Regions from separate parts of the Pseudovibrio sp. JE062 genome, predicted to be linked through region 2. Evidence: riboswitches for the same ligand, from Rfam matches in the RefSeq annotation. Region 2 holds a riboswitch; each other region holds the start of a gene.

Region 1 (4,132 bases), on a different contig from region 2:
GGTTCCTTTGGTGCTCATCTGACCAAGGCGTTGGACGAGATCCATTACGGCACTTTTGCGGAGCGAGAAGCGGAGAGCAAGGCCAAGGGCCTATACCGCGGTATTGGCTTGTCGACCTATGTGGAGGCCTGTGCCTTTGCGGGTGGTGAAGAGGCCAAGCTTGAGCTGAACAAGAACGGCAGTGTGACATTGCTGATCGGGACGCAGAGCAACGGTCAGGGTCATGCGACAGCTTATGGTCAGGTGATTGCCGAGTATCTTGGTTTGCAGCTTGATCAGGTTGAGATGGTGCAGGGGGATACGGACCGTGTGGCGACCGGTGGTGGCACTGGTGGATCACGTTCGATCCCGATTGGATTGCCTTCTGTGAAGGCGGCCTCTGAGACACTGGTTAAAAAGATCAAGGAGATCGCCAGTGAAAAGCTGGAGGTTGGTGCTGCGGATCTGACGCTGGAAGCCGGGCAGGTGCGTGTGGTCGGAACTGACCAGCAGATCAGCCTTGCTGATGTTGCGGGATCACAGCCGGATACCTTGAGCGCTGCAGAAAAAGTCATGCAGGATGAGTGCACTTATCCGAATGGCACGCATGTGTGTGAAGTGGAGATTGATCCGGAAACCGGGAAGACGGACGTGGTCAATTATGTGATCGTGGACGACTTCGGGGTGACGGTGAACCCGATGCTTCTTGCTGGCCAGGTGCATGGTGGTACCGGGCAGGCGATCTCTCAGGCGCTATGTGAGAACACGGTTTATGATGAAACCGGACAGCTGCTGTCAGCATCCTTCATGGACTATCATGTTGCGCGTGCTGATGATTTGCCGAGTTTTGATTTCTCGACAAGCAACGTTCCTTCCACGACAAATGCGATGGGCATTAAAGGGGCTGGTGAGGCTGGTTCTATTGGCGCGGCGCCGGCGGTGATGAATGCTGTGCAGTATGCGCTGCGCAAGAATGCCGGGGTTGAGCATATAGATATGCCCGCGACGCCGGTTGCTGTTTGGAGTGCTATTCAGGATGCTCAGGGCTGAGCGAAGCTATTACCAGACATTGAAACGGGATTGTGCAGGCGGGCTGGTGTCCCGCCTGTTTTCGTAGGTATCAGAATGCTTTGAAGGTAATGATGGTTCTGGTGTCCTGGATGCCTTCGAAGACCTGTACCTTGTTGGCAACGAAGTGTCCGATGTCTTCATCGTCGTTGATGTAGAACTTGGCCAGCAGATCGAAATCCCCGGAAGTGGAGTAGATCTCGGAGGCGACTTCCGCGTCTGCGATGGCGTTGGCAACCTGATAGGTTTTTCCGAGCTGGCATTTGATCTGTACAAAGAACGGAATCATTAATCTGCTATCCTTCTGTCCCGTAAGCCTGTTTTGTCTTTCCGGGTGCGCTCAAAATTGAGTTTGCGTTGTTTTGTGAGCATTTTGCGTTGAAGCTGCGTTTTTTTGCAAGCTTTTGCGTTTTTTAAGCGAAATCTACCCCCAGTTGCCTATTGTCGCGGTCTCTCGTTTCCACTTGCAGTTCGCTTGTGGGTTTGCTAGCAAAAAATTCTAACCAATGGGGGTGCTCGGTAGTGACTGCCGGGCTGAGAGGCGGAAGGCCAACTCCTAGAACCTGATCCGGGTCGTGCCGGCGGAGGGAATTGGGATGAGTACCAAGGTAATCGTTCCCGCCGTAATCAATAGGGAGCGAAACAAATGTCCTACAAAGCTGAAGATCTCTGGCAAGTGTTTGAGAACCTGCGTGAGCGTGGTGTGCGGGTTCATTGCCTGACGAACTCTGTTGCGCAGAGCATTACCGCGAACATTATGTTGGCCTGTAACATTGTACCGTCCATGACAGCCGCTCATGATGAAATTCCTGCATTCGTTCAGGGTGTCGACGGGTTGCTGGTCAACCTTGGGACGCTAGATGGAAAGCGCAGGCATGGGATCCGGTTGGGGCTTGAGAATGCTGCGAAGAAATCTATCCCCGTGGTGCTGGACCCGGTTAAAGTGGATCGTACTGACATTCGCATGGAGTTTGCGAAGGACATTTTGCAGGACAACATCTCCATCCTGAAAGCAAATATGACTGAAAGCGCTGGGCTGAGTGGAGCGGTCCGTGAGGATACGCTGCTTGTACGCACCGGAAATGAAGATGCGGTGTTTGGCCGGGAGGCAACCTACACCATCGGCAACGGGCATGCCTATATGGACAAGGTGACTGGCATCGGCTGTGCATTGGGGGGAGTACTGGCGGGTTTTGCTGCTGTTGAGCCGGATCAGGAACTTGCCGTGGTTGCGGCGCTGGCTGTCTATGGTGTATGCGGCGAGATTGCCGCAGAGCAGGCAAATGGGCCGGGAAGCTTCACTCCAGCTTTCATCGATACCCTCTATGGCTTGAAGGCTGACCAATTCAACGAGCGCCTCAAGCTCGAAACAATGAATAATAAAGGTGGGGTATTGGCCTAATGAGTGCGATTGCAGTCACAATTGCGGGCTCGGATTCAGGCGGTGGTGCTGGCGTTCAGGCAGACCTGAAAGCCTTTTCGGCTCGCGGTGTTTATGGGGCCAGTGTGATCACTGCGCTGACGGCCCAAAACACCAAAGGTGTGACAGCCATTCATGATGTGCCGCCAGCATTCGTGGCGGACCAGATGGATGCTGTTTTCTCTGATCTGAAGGTGGATGCCGTGAAAATCGGCATGCTTTCACAGCCAGAGATTATCGATGTTATTGCCACAAAGCTGGCGGAATATGATGTTAAGCGCGTCATCCTTGACCCGGTGATGGTTGCAACTTCTGGTGATGTTTTGTTGCAAACCTCCGCTGTTTCGGTCCTGAAGCAAAAGCTGTTTCCTATGGCGGTGTTGATTACGCCGAATATGCAGGAAGCGGCCTTTTTGCTGGACCAGCCGGTGGCCGGATCCCGTGAAGATATGCACAGCCAAGCTTTGCTTCTGCTGGACATGGGCGCAAACGGGGTTCTGCTGAAAGGCGGACATGGATCTGATGATACATGTGATGACCTCTTCCTCTCCCGCGATGTGGAGAGGTGGTACACGGCGCCAAGGCATGAAACGCAGAACACACATGGGACTGGCTGTACCCTGTCTTCTGCGATTGCGGCGGAACTGGCCAAGGGGCTGGCGCTGCAAGACGCCATTGGCGAAGCGAAAGAATATATTAGTCAGGCGATTAAAGCTGCAGATACGCTTGACGTAGGCGAGGGACATGGGCCTGTGCACCATTTCCACGAATTCTGGTCTGAATAAAAGGCGGAGATAATGACCAAGAACAAAGATAATAATCTGACCCGCCGACAGGCGCTGGGGCTAACCGCTGGGGCGGTTGCTGGTGGCGCTGCACTTGCTGCACCTGCTCTGGCTCAGGATGCTGAACCGGTGATCGAATGGCGCATGGTGACCAGCTGGCCGAAGAACCTGCCAGGTCCAGGAATGTCTGCGCAACGCATTTGTGACCGCATCAACATTATGAGTAATGGTCGGATGCGTGTACGCCTGTTTGCTGCAGGTGAGCTGGTTCCGGCTTTTGAGGTGTTTGACGCTGTTTCAAGCGGCACTGCACAGATGGGCCATTCCGTTGCTTTGTACTGGGCTGGCAAGATGCCGGGCTCAGTGTTTTTTACAACCGTTCCTTTCGGTCTGCTGCCTCAGGAGCATACTGCCTGGGTGGATCAGATGGGTGGTCAGGAATTATGGGATGAGCTTTACGCGCCGTTTGGCGTGAAGCCGTTTATGGCCGGTAATGCTGGCCCAACCATGGCGGGCTGGTATCGTGAACCTGTTGAAACGCTGGATGACCTGAAAGGGCGCAAACTGCGCATGGTTGGTCTCGGTGGTGAGATCCTGCGCAAACTGGGCGTTACCCCGGTCAACATTCCAGCTGCAGAAATCTTCACCAGTTTGCAGACCCATGTGGTGGATGGCGTGGAGTTCCTCGGACCTTGGACTGACAGTGCGCTGGGCTTTCACAAACTGGTCAAATACTATTACGGTCCGGGCTTTAATAAGCCAAACGGTACTGGCGAAGCGATTGTGAATGCGGTTGCGCTGGAAGGTCTTTCTCCTGAGCTTCAGGCGGTGGTTGAAGAGGCTTGCCGTGTGGAAGCTGATCTGGCGCTTTCTGAGGCCA
Region 2 (4,132 bases):
CCTGCCGCCGCTCCCATCTTGTAAGCACCCATGAGGCGATAGATCTGCAAAGGCAGTGTTGCAATCTCAGGATCAGCAAAAAGAGCAATCACACCCAGATCGCCCATGGAAAGCGCAGCAGCGAGGCCTGCAGCAAAGCCAATCTGAGGCCTCATGCGCGGAATGAAGACATGCGTGAAGAACACCCAGCCTTCCATGTTCAAAGACAGTGCCAGACGTCCATGACGGGAAACAGTATCCTTTGCAGCTGGAACCAGAATGCGCAGGGCGAACGGCAGGGCCATGGCTGCGTTAACCAGCGCAGTGACAGGTAACGCGAGATCTGTTGGGTTTGCCCAGGGGCGGATGATGATGAACAGCCCTGTGCCGATCACCAATGGAGAAGCAGCAAGGCCAAGGATGCCCGCAAGTTCTACAGGGCTGTGCCTTCTAACAGCAATGGCTGCAGCCATCGGCAACGCAAGCAACAACAGAATGATTGTGCTGGCTGAAGCAACGCCTACCGAGATCAATGCGGATTTGATCACTATGAACGGCAGAGAAAAAAGACCTGCGACACCAGAAAGCGCAACAGCGCTGAGTGGCAGAAGCAGGAAGACAGCGGCGAGTATGATCCAGAAACTATCGATGATAGGCGCACCACCATCCCAGCGCTGGATGGCTCTGTCTAATCCCGCACCAAAGCCTTCACCTTGGGAAAGCTTCAGAGCTGCAAAGGCTGCTGCGGCTGTCAGCGCCAATTGCAGGGCAGAGAGAAGTGCTGCACGTCCAAGGTCAAAATCATAGGTAAAGGCCTGATAAATCGCCAATTCAATCGTCGTAGCGCGGGGACCTCCACCAAGGGTGAGTGCAACGGCAAAACTAGTGAGACAAATAGCAAAAATCACGGCAAGTGCGCCGGGAAGAATGCGCTTGAGCATGGGAAGCTCGATCAGGCAGAACAAAGACCAGCCGTCACACCCCAACTGAGCCGCAAGGCGAAAACGCTCCGATGGCACCTCTTGCCATCCCTGCAATATGAGGCGCGTTGCCAATGGCAGGTTGAAGAACACATGAGCCAGCACAACACCGTGCAGGCCATAGATACGGATGGGAGATGCACCGAAATAAACCAGTACTTCTGATATCCAACCGGAACGTCCAAACACCTGTAACAGGCCAAGAATGGCGACAATAACCGGAAGGATAAACGGGGCGCCAAGCAAGGCGATCAACAGGCTGCGGCCCTTAAACCGGCGGCGTGCCAGCGCGCGTGCAACAGGCACCGCCAACCCTACGCTGATCACGGCTGAAAGCACGGCTTGTGTGAGCGTAAACTTAAGTGCCGCCCAGTCTGACAAAGAAAAACCATGCCCGGCTTCGGCACGCAGCGCAACAGCAGCCAGCGTGCCAAGAATGAGTGCCGCGACGAGCAATGCCGCGGCAACTCCGGGAAGCGAGCTTACTGGCTGAGCGCTTCGAGCCATTCCGGCAGAGCCTCACGTCGTGCAGCAACTGCATCTTTAGGTGCAAGCAGCAAAGCCTTTTCAGGTGTTTGCAAGGTTTCGAAACCTGCTGGAAGACCGCTTGCAGGTGTAACTGCCGGGTACATCCAGTTGGTTGTTGGAATGATGCTCTGGAAAGCGTCAGAAACCATGAAGTTCAGGAACTTGTCTGCCAGCTCCGGCTGATCGGTACCTGCAAGTTTCGCTGCCACTTCCACCTGCATGTAATGGCCTTCATCAAATGCAGCGGTGGTTTTGCTGTCATCTTCTTCGGCAATCAGATGATAAGCCGGAGACGTGGTGTAGCTGAGCACCATGTCCGCTTCCCCATCAAGGAAGAGACCATAGGCTTCAGACCAGCCTTTGGTAACAGTCACGATATTGTCGGAAAGCCCTGCCCAGATATCTGCAGCTTCGTCACCATAAGCAGATTTCACCCAAAGCAGCAAGCCAAGGCCCGGAGTGGAGGAGCGTGGATCCTGAATGAGGATTTTGGTGTCGCTCTCAGCCAACTCACGGAAATTGGAAGGAACCGTTGCGCCCTTCTTATGCACAAAAGCGAAATAGCCCCAGTCGTAAGGCACAAAGGTCTCATCTGCCCAGTCCACCGGCAGAGTGTACTTCGCTTCAACGGCATGCGGTGCAAACAGACCGGTCTTTTTGGCTGTCTCAATCAGATTGGTATCCAGCCCCAGAACAACATCTGCATCGGTGTTGTTGCCTTCAAGACGAAGGCGGGAAAGCAGCGCTGCGCCATCTTCAACACCAACTAGGTTCAGATCACATTCGCAGATCGCTTCAAATGCTTCTTCCACTTTAGGGCCTGGGCCCCAGTCGGAAACGAAGCTGTCATAGGTGTAAACGGTGAGTTCTGGTTTTTCGGCAGCCATTGCCGATGTTGCAGTGAGTAATCCCGCAGCAATTAACAGATGTTTCAAGTCATCCTCCATTGCGGCGAGAGGGCAAGGATGGATGAAACCGGTACCCTTCCCTCCGCCGGTTCTAGCCGGTTCAGGTTCAACGGGTTCGCCAATCTGGCATCTCAGCACGACAAAAGCGCGCACCCCGAGGTCAAGCGGTTCTTAACTGGAAAAGAAGAGCAGCGCAACTGTAAGCAGCAAGTTGAAGAGCTAACAAAATTGAGATTAACAAGAACACTTGACCTTCCAGTAACTGGAACGATTATCATGTTCGGCTCTAAGCTGTTTTGTGCTGCGTTATGTCAGCAAAAAGCGGCGTAATGGTGAGGGCTTGGAGTGGTGTTGGTGTTTTCGGATGCTGGCGGGTTGCTTCAGGTTGGACCCGTGATTGGTAGAGCAGGACAGGACCGATGCGTAGTAAGTACGCTGTTGTGGTTGGGTTTGCGGTTGTTGCGAGTGTCTCGGCTGGGCTTGGAATTTTTCTTGGCAGTTCAGTAGATTGGACTTCGGGAAGTTCTGGTGGCACTGACAAAGAGATACTGTATTGGGTTGCGCCTATGGATCCGAACTTCCGGCGCGATGAACCCGGTAAGTCTCCCATGGGTATGGATCTCATCCCTGTTTATGCTGGCGAGGAAACGCAGCCAAATGGGACTGGTGTGACGCTTTCACCGAGTGTCATCAATACGATTGGTGTCCGTACAGCGATTGCCAGTGTGGAGCCGATTTCTCAGAAAATCGAAAGCGTTGGCTTTGTTGGCTATGATGAGCACCGTTCCAGTCAGGTTCATCTGCGGACCGAAGGATGGATCCAGAAACTCAACATTCGCGCGGTCGGTGATCCCGTTGAAAAGGGAGACCTGCTTTTTACTGTCTACGCACCGGAAGTGACGGTTGCCAGTGCTGATCTGATCAGAGCGGTGCGAGGAGGTGATAGAGCCGCTGAGCAAAACATCCGTATCCAGCTTCAGAACTACGGTATCGATACCGCTCAGATTGATCAGATGGCCCGGGCTAGCAAGCCTGCGGATGTCTTCAAGGTTTTTGCGCCGCAATCGGGTGTGGTGACCACACTGGAAGCAGCGGATGGCATGTACCTACAGCCAGATTCCATTGCCTTGACGCTTGCAGACCTGTCTTCTGTCTGGCTGATGGTGGATGTGTTTGAGCAGGATATTGCCCGGTTAAGCCCGAACAGCGAAGTGCTGGCCAGCTTTGAGCATTTGCCCGGAAAAGTGCTGGATGGACGGATTGACTACATCTATCCGGAGCTGGACTCTGTCACCCGTACACTGCCTGTTCGGCTGCATTTCGATAACTCCAAGGGCTTCTTACGTCCCAACATGTTTGGCCGCGTCACGATCATTCCTTCTGAAACGCGAAATGCAATCACCATTCCCACCAGCGCATTGATCCGCACAGGTATGTCTGAACGGGTAATCCTGCAAACGGAGGAAGGCACCTTTCAGCCCCGTATCGTGACCCCCGGTTTGACCGGTAGTTTTGGTGAAGGCAGCCGGACAGAGATCCTGCAAGGTCTGCAGGCTGGCGATGAAGTTGTTACTTCAGCGCAGTTCCTGATCGACAGTGAAAGCTCACTTTCTGCGGGAATGGAACGGATGTCACCGGCGCAAGGTGCTCCCATCTGGTCTGAAGGGACAGTGACCCGCGTTGATCCGGAGGCCAACGCTATCACCATCCGTCACGCGGTGATCAAAGAGCTGGACT
Region 3 (4,132 bases), on a different contig from region 2:
CCCGCCATCAATTTCACTTCCTACCGTCATAATTGTGTACCGACACATCATCTACCCTAGGGTAAGATGTTATGACGCTGGGAGGGTACAATGGCAGTTCAAACCGAGAATCTGAAATTCCTCGTTGGTCCGAAAACAGTCCTCGATCATTTGCCGGATAATCCGCTGGATGATCTGGAGGGCGAGATTATTGCGTTTATCGATGCTGCAGTGCGAAGTCTCGACATAGCAATTCAAGAAATAGACAATAAACGCATAACCAACGCAATAATTAACGCAAAACGGCGCGGCGTGCGGGTGCGAGTGGTATCCGAGGCGGATTATCTAAGCGTGGATGAGCCTGCGGATGACCCGCATACCAGTGACCCTCGTGTTGAGAACGAGGTGAACCGCCAGCTTCATGCGGCGCTACTGCGTTCCAAAGTGTGGGTACGGACGGATTTTAACCCACGGATATTCCATCAGAAATTCATCATTCGTGACGGCAATGCTGTTCTGACCGGCTCCACAAACTTCACGGAGACCGGCACGCATCGCAATCTGAACCATCTTCTTATCATCAAGGATGAGAAGGTCGCTGACATCTTTGAGCGGGAATTCAGGGAGATTAAACGCGGAAGATTTGGCCGCTACAGCGTGGATGAGAATGAGTCCGAAAACACACCGAAAGAGGTGGTGGTTGACGACATCCGCGTGAAAGTTTGCTTTGCGCCGGACCATGCGCCGGAGATGGAAGTCACGAAACAGATGACGAAAGCTAAGGAACGGGTGGACTTTGCGATCTTCACCTTCTCCAAAAGCTCCGGCATTGATGATGCCATGTTGCTGCTGATGGAAGCAGGAAGACAGGTGCGCGGTGCTCTTGACGCCCGGCAAGGCGGGCAGGATTGGGCCGCGACGCAGCCTCTTGCAGAAGCTGGCGCTGATCTGCACTTCGTTCGCGGATCGAGCCGGATTGGCAAGCTGCATCATAAGCTTATGGTGATTGACGATAGCATCATGATTGTTGGCAGTTTCAACTACACTGGCCCTGCGAACCGGTTTAATGACGAGAATATCGTTGTTCTGGGGGATTCCGTTGCCCCAACGGAGAACCAGAAACGGTTTGCGATGGCGGCACGGCAGGAGATTGACCGGATCATCAGCGACCACGGGGAACCAATCGTGATCGACTAAATCTGCTCAGCCATTTCGTAAAGGCGTGAATGTTTATCTTTTGGTAACCATTCAGCCAGATTTGGCGCTTACACTTGGCGAATGGCAAATTCCCTGGATAGCGGCGAAGACTTACTCATCATCTGCAAACCAGATGTTACCGCAGCGATTGAAGACTGGATTGATCATCTTGGCTCCGAACGGCGACTGGCTGAGCGGACACTGGAAGCGTATGAGCGCGACACGCGTCAGTTCCTGCGTTTCATGACCAGCTATGAGGGTGAGCCAGTTGCTCTGCGGCATCTGGAGTCGTTGAAACCAAAAGACTTTCGCGGCTTTCTGGCAACGCGTCGGAAAGACGGCGCGCAGACGCGGACGCTTGCTCGCGGTCTGGCTGGTATTCGCTCGTTCCTCTCGTTTCTGGAGGAGCGCGGCGAGGTGAATGCGGCCGGTGCTGCAGCGGTGCGTACGCCGAGACTTCCCCGCAGCTTACCCAAGCCTATCCCCGTTGAGGAGGCCAAAGCTATCGTCAGCAGCGATCTGGCTTTCGAGGATACTCCCTGGGTTGAAGCGCGCAATGCTGCGGTGTTTACTCTCCTGTACGGCTGCGGACTTCGCATCTCTGAAGCGTTGTCTCTGACACCGGCGACGGCACCGAAAGAAGGCGATAAGTCTTTGAAAGTGCGCGGTAAAGGTAATAAGGAACGGCTTGTTCCGGTTTTGCCTGTGGTCGTTGAAGCTATTGAAGCTTACAAAGATCAATGCCCCTATGACCTTTCAGCGAACTCGCCCCTCTTCCGCGGTGTTCGCGGTGGAGCGCTCAACGCTCGCATGATTCAGCTGGCCATGCAAAAAATCCGCAGTGCACTTGGGCTTCCGGATACGGCTACTCCCCATGCATTGCGCCATTCCTTTGCGACGCATTTGCTGTCTGAAGGCGGGGATTTGCGGAGCATTCAGGAGCTTTTGGGCCACGCAAGCCTTTCTACCACGCAGATTTATACGGAAGTGAACAGTGCACAGCTGTTGGATGCCTACGACAAAGCACATCCGCGCCGTTGATAGGTTGTCCCCCTCCTCCACATCGCCTTGATCTCCTCCGGCAGACCCCTTAGGTTCAGAGCTGTGAAACGGGGTGCCCGGCACTTGTGTCGTGGCTGAGATCATACTCGATGAACCTGATCTGGATAATTCCAGCGAAGGGAGCACTCACACCGTGTTGGGGGACAGTTTCTTCTGGCAATATGCCAAGGCCCTGACACCAGCTCTCTTTCGCACAACAAGACCGAGGATAAAAATGGGTCGTGTCGAAAGCGCTTGCGCAACTCTTTCCGCAATTCGTGAAAACAGTCCACTCGTCCATAACATGACGAACATCGTGGTGGCGAACACCACTGCCAACGCCCTGCTGGCGATTGGTGCTTCTCCTGCCATGGTAGATGGACCAGAGGAAGCCCCTGAACTTGCAAGTGTTGCAGGGGCATTAGTGGTCAACGTAGGCACCGTTACTCCTGCGCAAGCAGAGGCGATGAAGCTGGCAACAGCTGCAGCTCACAAGGCTGGTCGTCCATGGGTGCTGGACCCGGTGGCTGTCGGCGCCCTCACCTTCCGCACTAAACTTGCTGCTGAATTGCTGGAGAATAAGCCGAGCGTCATTCGCGGTAATGCCTCTGAAATCATGGCACTTGCCGGTCAGGGTGCAGGCGGAAAAGGCGTTGATAGCACGGATAGCTCTGAGACTGCTCTGGCTGGTGCGAAAGAGCTGGCGAAACAGACTGGTGCTGTGGTTGTTGTCTCTGGTCCGGTCGACTTCATCACTGACGGCACGCGCACTGCTGAAGTCGCCAACGGGGATAAGATGATGCCATACGTGACTGGCCTCGGCTGCACGGCAACGGCCCTCACTGGCGCAACGCTCGCAGTTTGCGATGATCCGTTTGATGCTGCAGTCGATGCAATGGTTTTCCTCGGTGTAACTGGTGAGATTGCTGCGAAAGATACCGCAGGACCAGCAAGTTTGCAGTTGGATATCATCAATGGTCTCTATCAGCTGAACGGTGATATCCTCAATGCAACAGCTCGGGTTGAGATGCATGAAGCCGTTGCTTGATCTTTCCGTATATCTAGTGCTGGGGCCGCAAGACTGCCCTGGCCAGGATCCCGTCAACATCGCAGTCGCAGCCGCTCAAAACGGTGCTACTGTGGTGCAACTGCGCGATAAAACTGGCAGCACCAAAGAGCAGATTGAGCTGGCAGAACGGCTGATGCAGGCGCTTAAACCGCTCAATGTGCCTTTGATCGTCAATGACCGTGTAGATGTTGCGCTGGCCGTTGATGCCGATGGTGTTCATGTTGGACAAGATGACATGAACGCCACTAAAGCGCGGGAATTGATCGGGGCAGATAAGCTGCTTGGACTGTCGGTGAGCACTCAGGATGAGCTGGACGCTGCGGACATTGCAGCCTGCGATTACCTCGGCATCGGCGCATGCTTTCCGACCAACAGCAAAGATGATGCAGCTGATGTGGGGATGCAGAACTTTGCTGGCTTAACTGCTCAATCACAGCTGCCTGTTGTTGGGATTGGCGGAATTTCTCTTGCCAATGCGGATCAAGTGATCAAAGCTGGGGCTGATGGTGTTGCTGTCATTTCAGCAATCTGTGGGGCACCCAGTGCTGCGGAAGCTACGCGCAAGCTTCAGGAAATCGTCAAAAGCGTAAAAGACCTAGGGTGATAGGATAAAACACGCATTTACTCCTCACAGAGCCCATCTACATTGATATATGAGAGAACTGAAGTTTGGTGCATTCATTGAGTTCATGCAAATCGCTCCAAGCTTTTGTTTTAAACGCATCACCAGTGTTTTCCTCTGAGGTGCGTTTCTGGCGGGGGGCCGTTCGTCATGAAGCTTAGTCAAACAACGTTCATGTGCACGCTGTTCAGCACATTCGCTTTCTTTGCCTCTGAAGGACAAGC

What was found. Region 2 has a riboswitch for thiamine pyrophosphate ahead of thiB (thiamine ABC transporter substrate binding subunit). Riboswitches for the same ligand answer to the same signal wherever they lie in the genome.
Region 1: another riboswitch for thiamine pyrophosphate. It lies ahead of PJE062_RS06055 (hydroxyethylthiazole kinase); the one in region 2 lies ahead of thiB (thiamine ABC transporter substrate binding subunit).
Region 3: another riboswitch for thiamine pyrophosphate. It lies ahead of thiM (hydroxyethylthiazole kinase); the one in region 2 lies ahead of thiB (thiamine ABC transporter substrate binding subunit).

The regions. Positions count from the first base shown of each region.
Region 1 is NZ_DS996806.1:368,213-372,344, forward strand. Features, by position in the region: gene PJE062_RS06045 (xanthine dehydrogenase family protein molybdopterin-binding subunit) at 1-1,029, shown strand, start outside; gene PJE062_RS06050 (Lrp/AsnC ligand binding domain-containing protein) at 1,100-1,336, opposite strand; TPP riboswitch at 1,546-1,654, shown strand; gene PJE062_RS06055 (hydroxyethylthiazole kinase) at 1,694-2,449, shown strand; gene thiD (bifunctional hydroxymethylpyrimidine kinase/phosphomethylpyrimidine kinase) at 2,449-3,252, shown strand; gene PJE062_RS06065 (TRAP transporter substrate-binding protein) at 3,265-4,132, shown strand, end outside.
Region 2 is NZ_DS996815.1:116,661-120,792, forward strand. Features, by position in the region: gene PJE062_RS23110 (thiamine/thiamine pyrophosphate ABC transporter permease ThiP) at 1-1,466, opposite strand, end outside; gene thiB (thiamine ABC transporter substrate binding subunit) at 1,442-2,434, opposite strand; TPP riboswitch at 2,456-2,562, opposite strand; gene PJE062_RS23125 (efflux RND transporter periplasmic adaptor subunit) at 2,815-4,132, shown strand, end outside.
Region 3 is NZ_DS996807.1:193,912-198,043, reverse strand. Features, by position in the region: gene PJE062_RS08445 (phospholipase D-like domain-containing protein) at 91-1,176, shown strand; gene PJE062_RS08440 (tyrosine recombinase XerC) at 1,258-2,217, shown strand; TPP riboswitch at 2,277-2,377, shown strand; gene thiM (hydroxyethylthiazole kinase) at 2,453-3,265, shown strand; gene thiE (thiamine phosphate synthase) at 3,249-3,890, shown strand; gene PJE062_RS08425 (hypothetical protein) at 4,059-4,132, shown strand, end outside.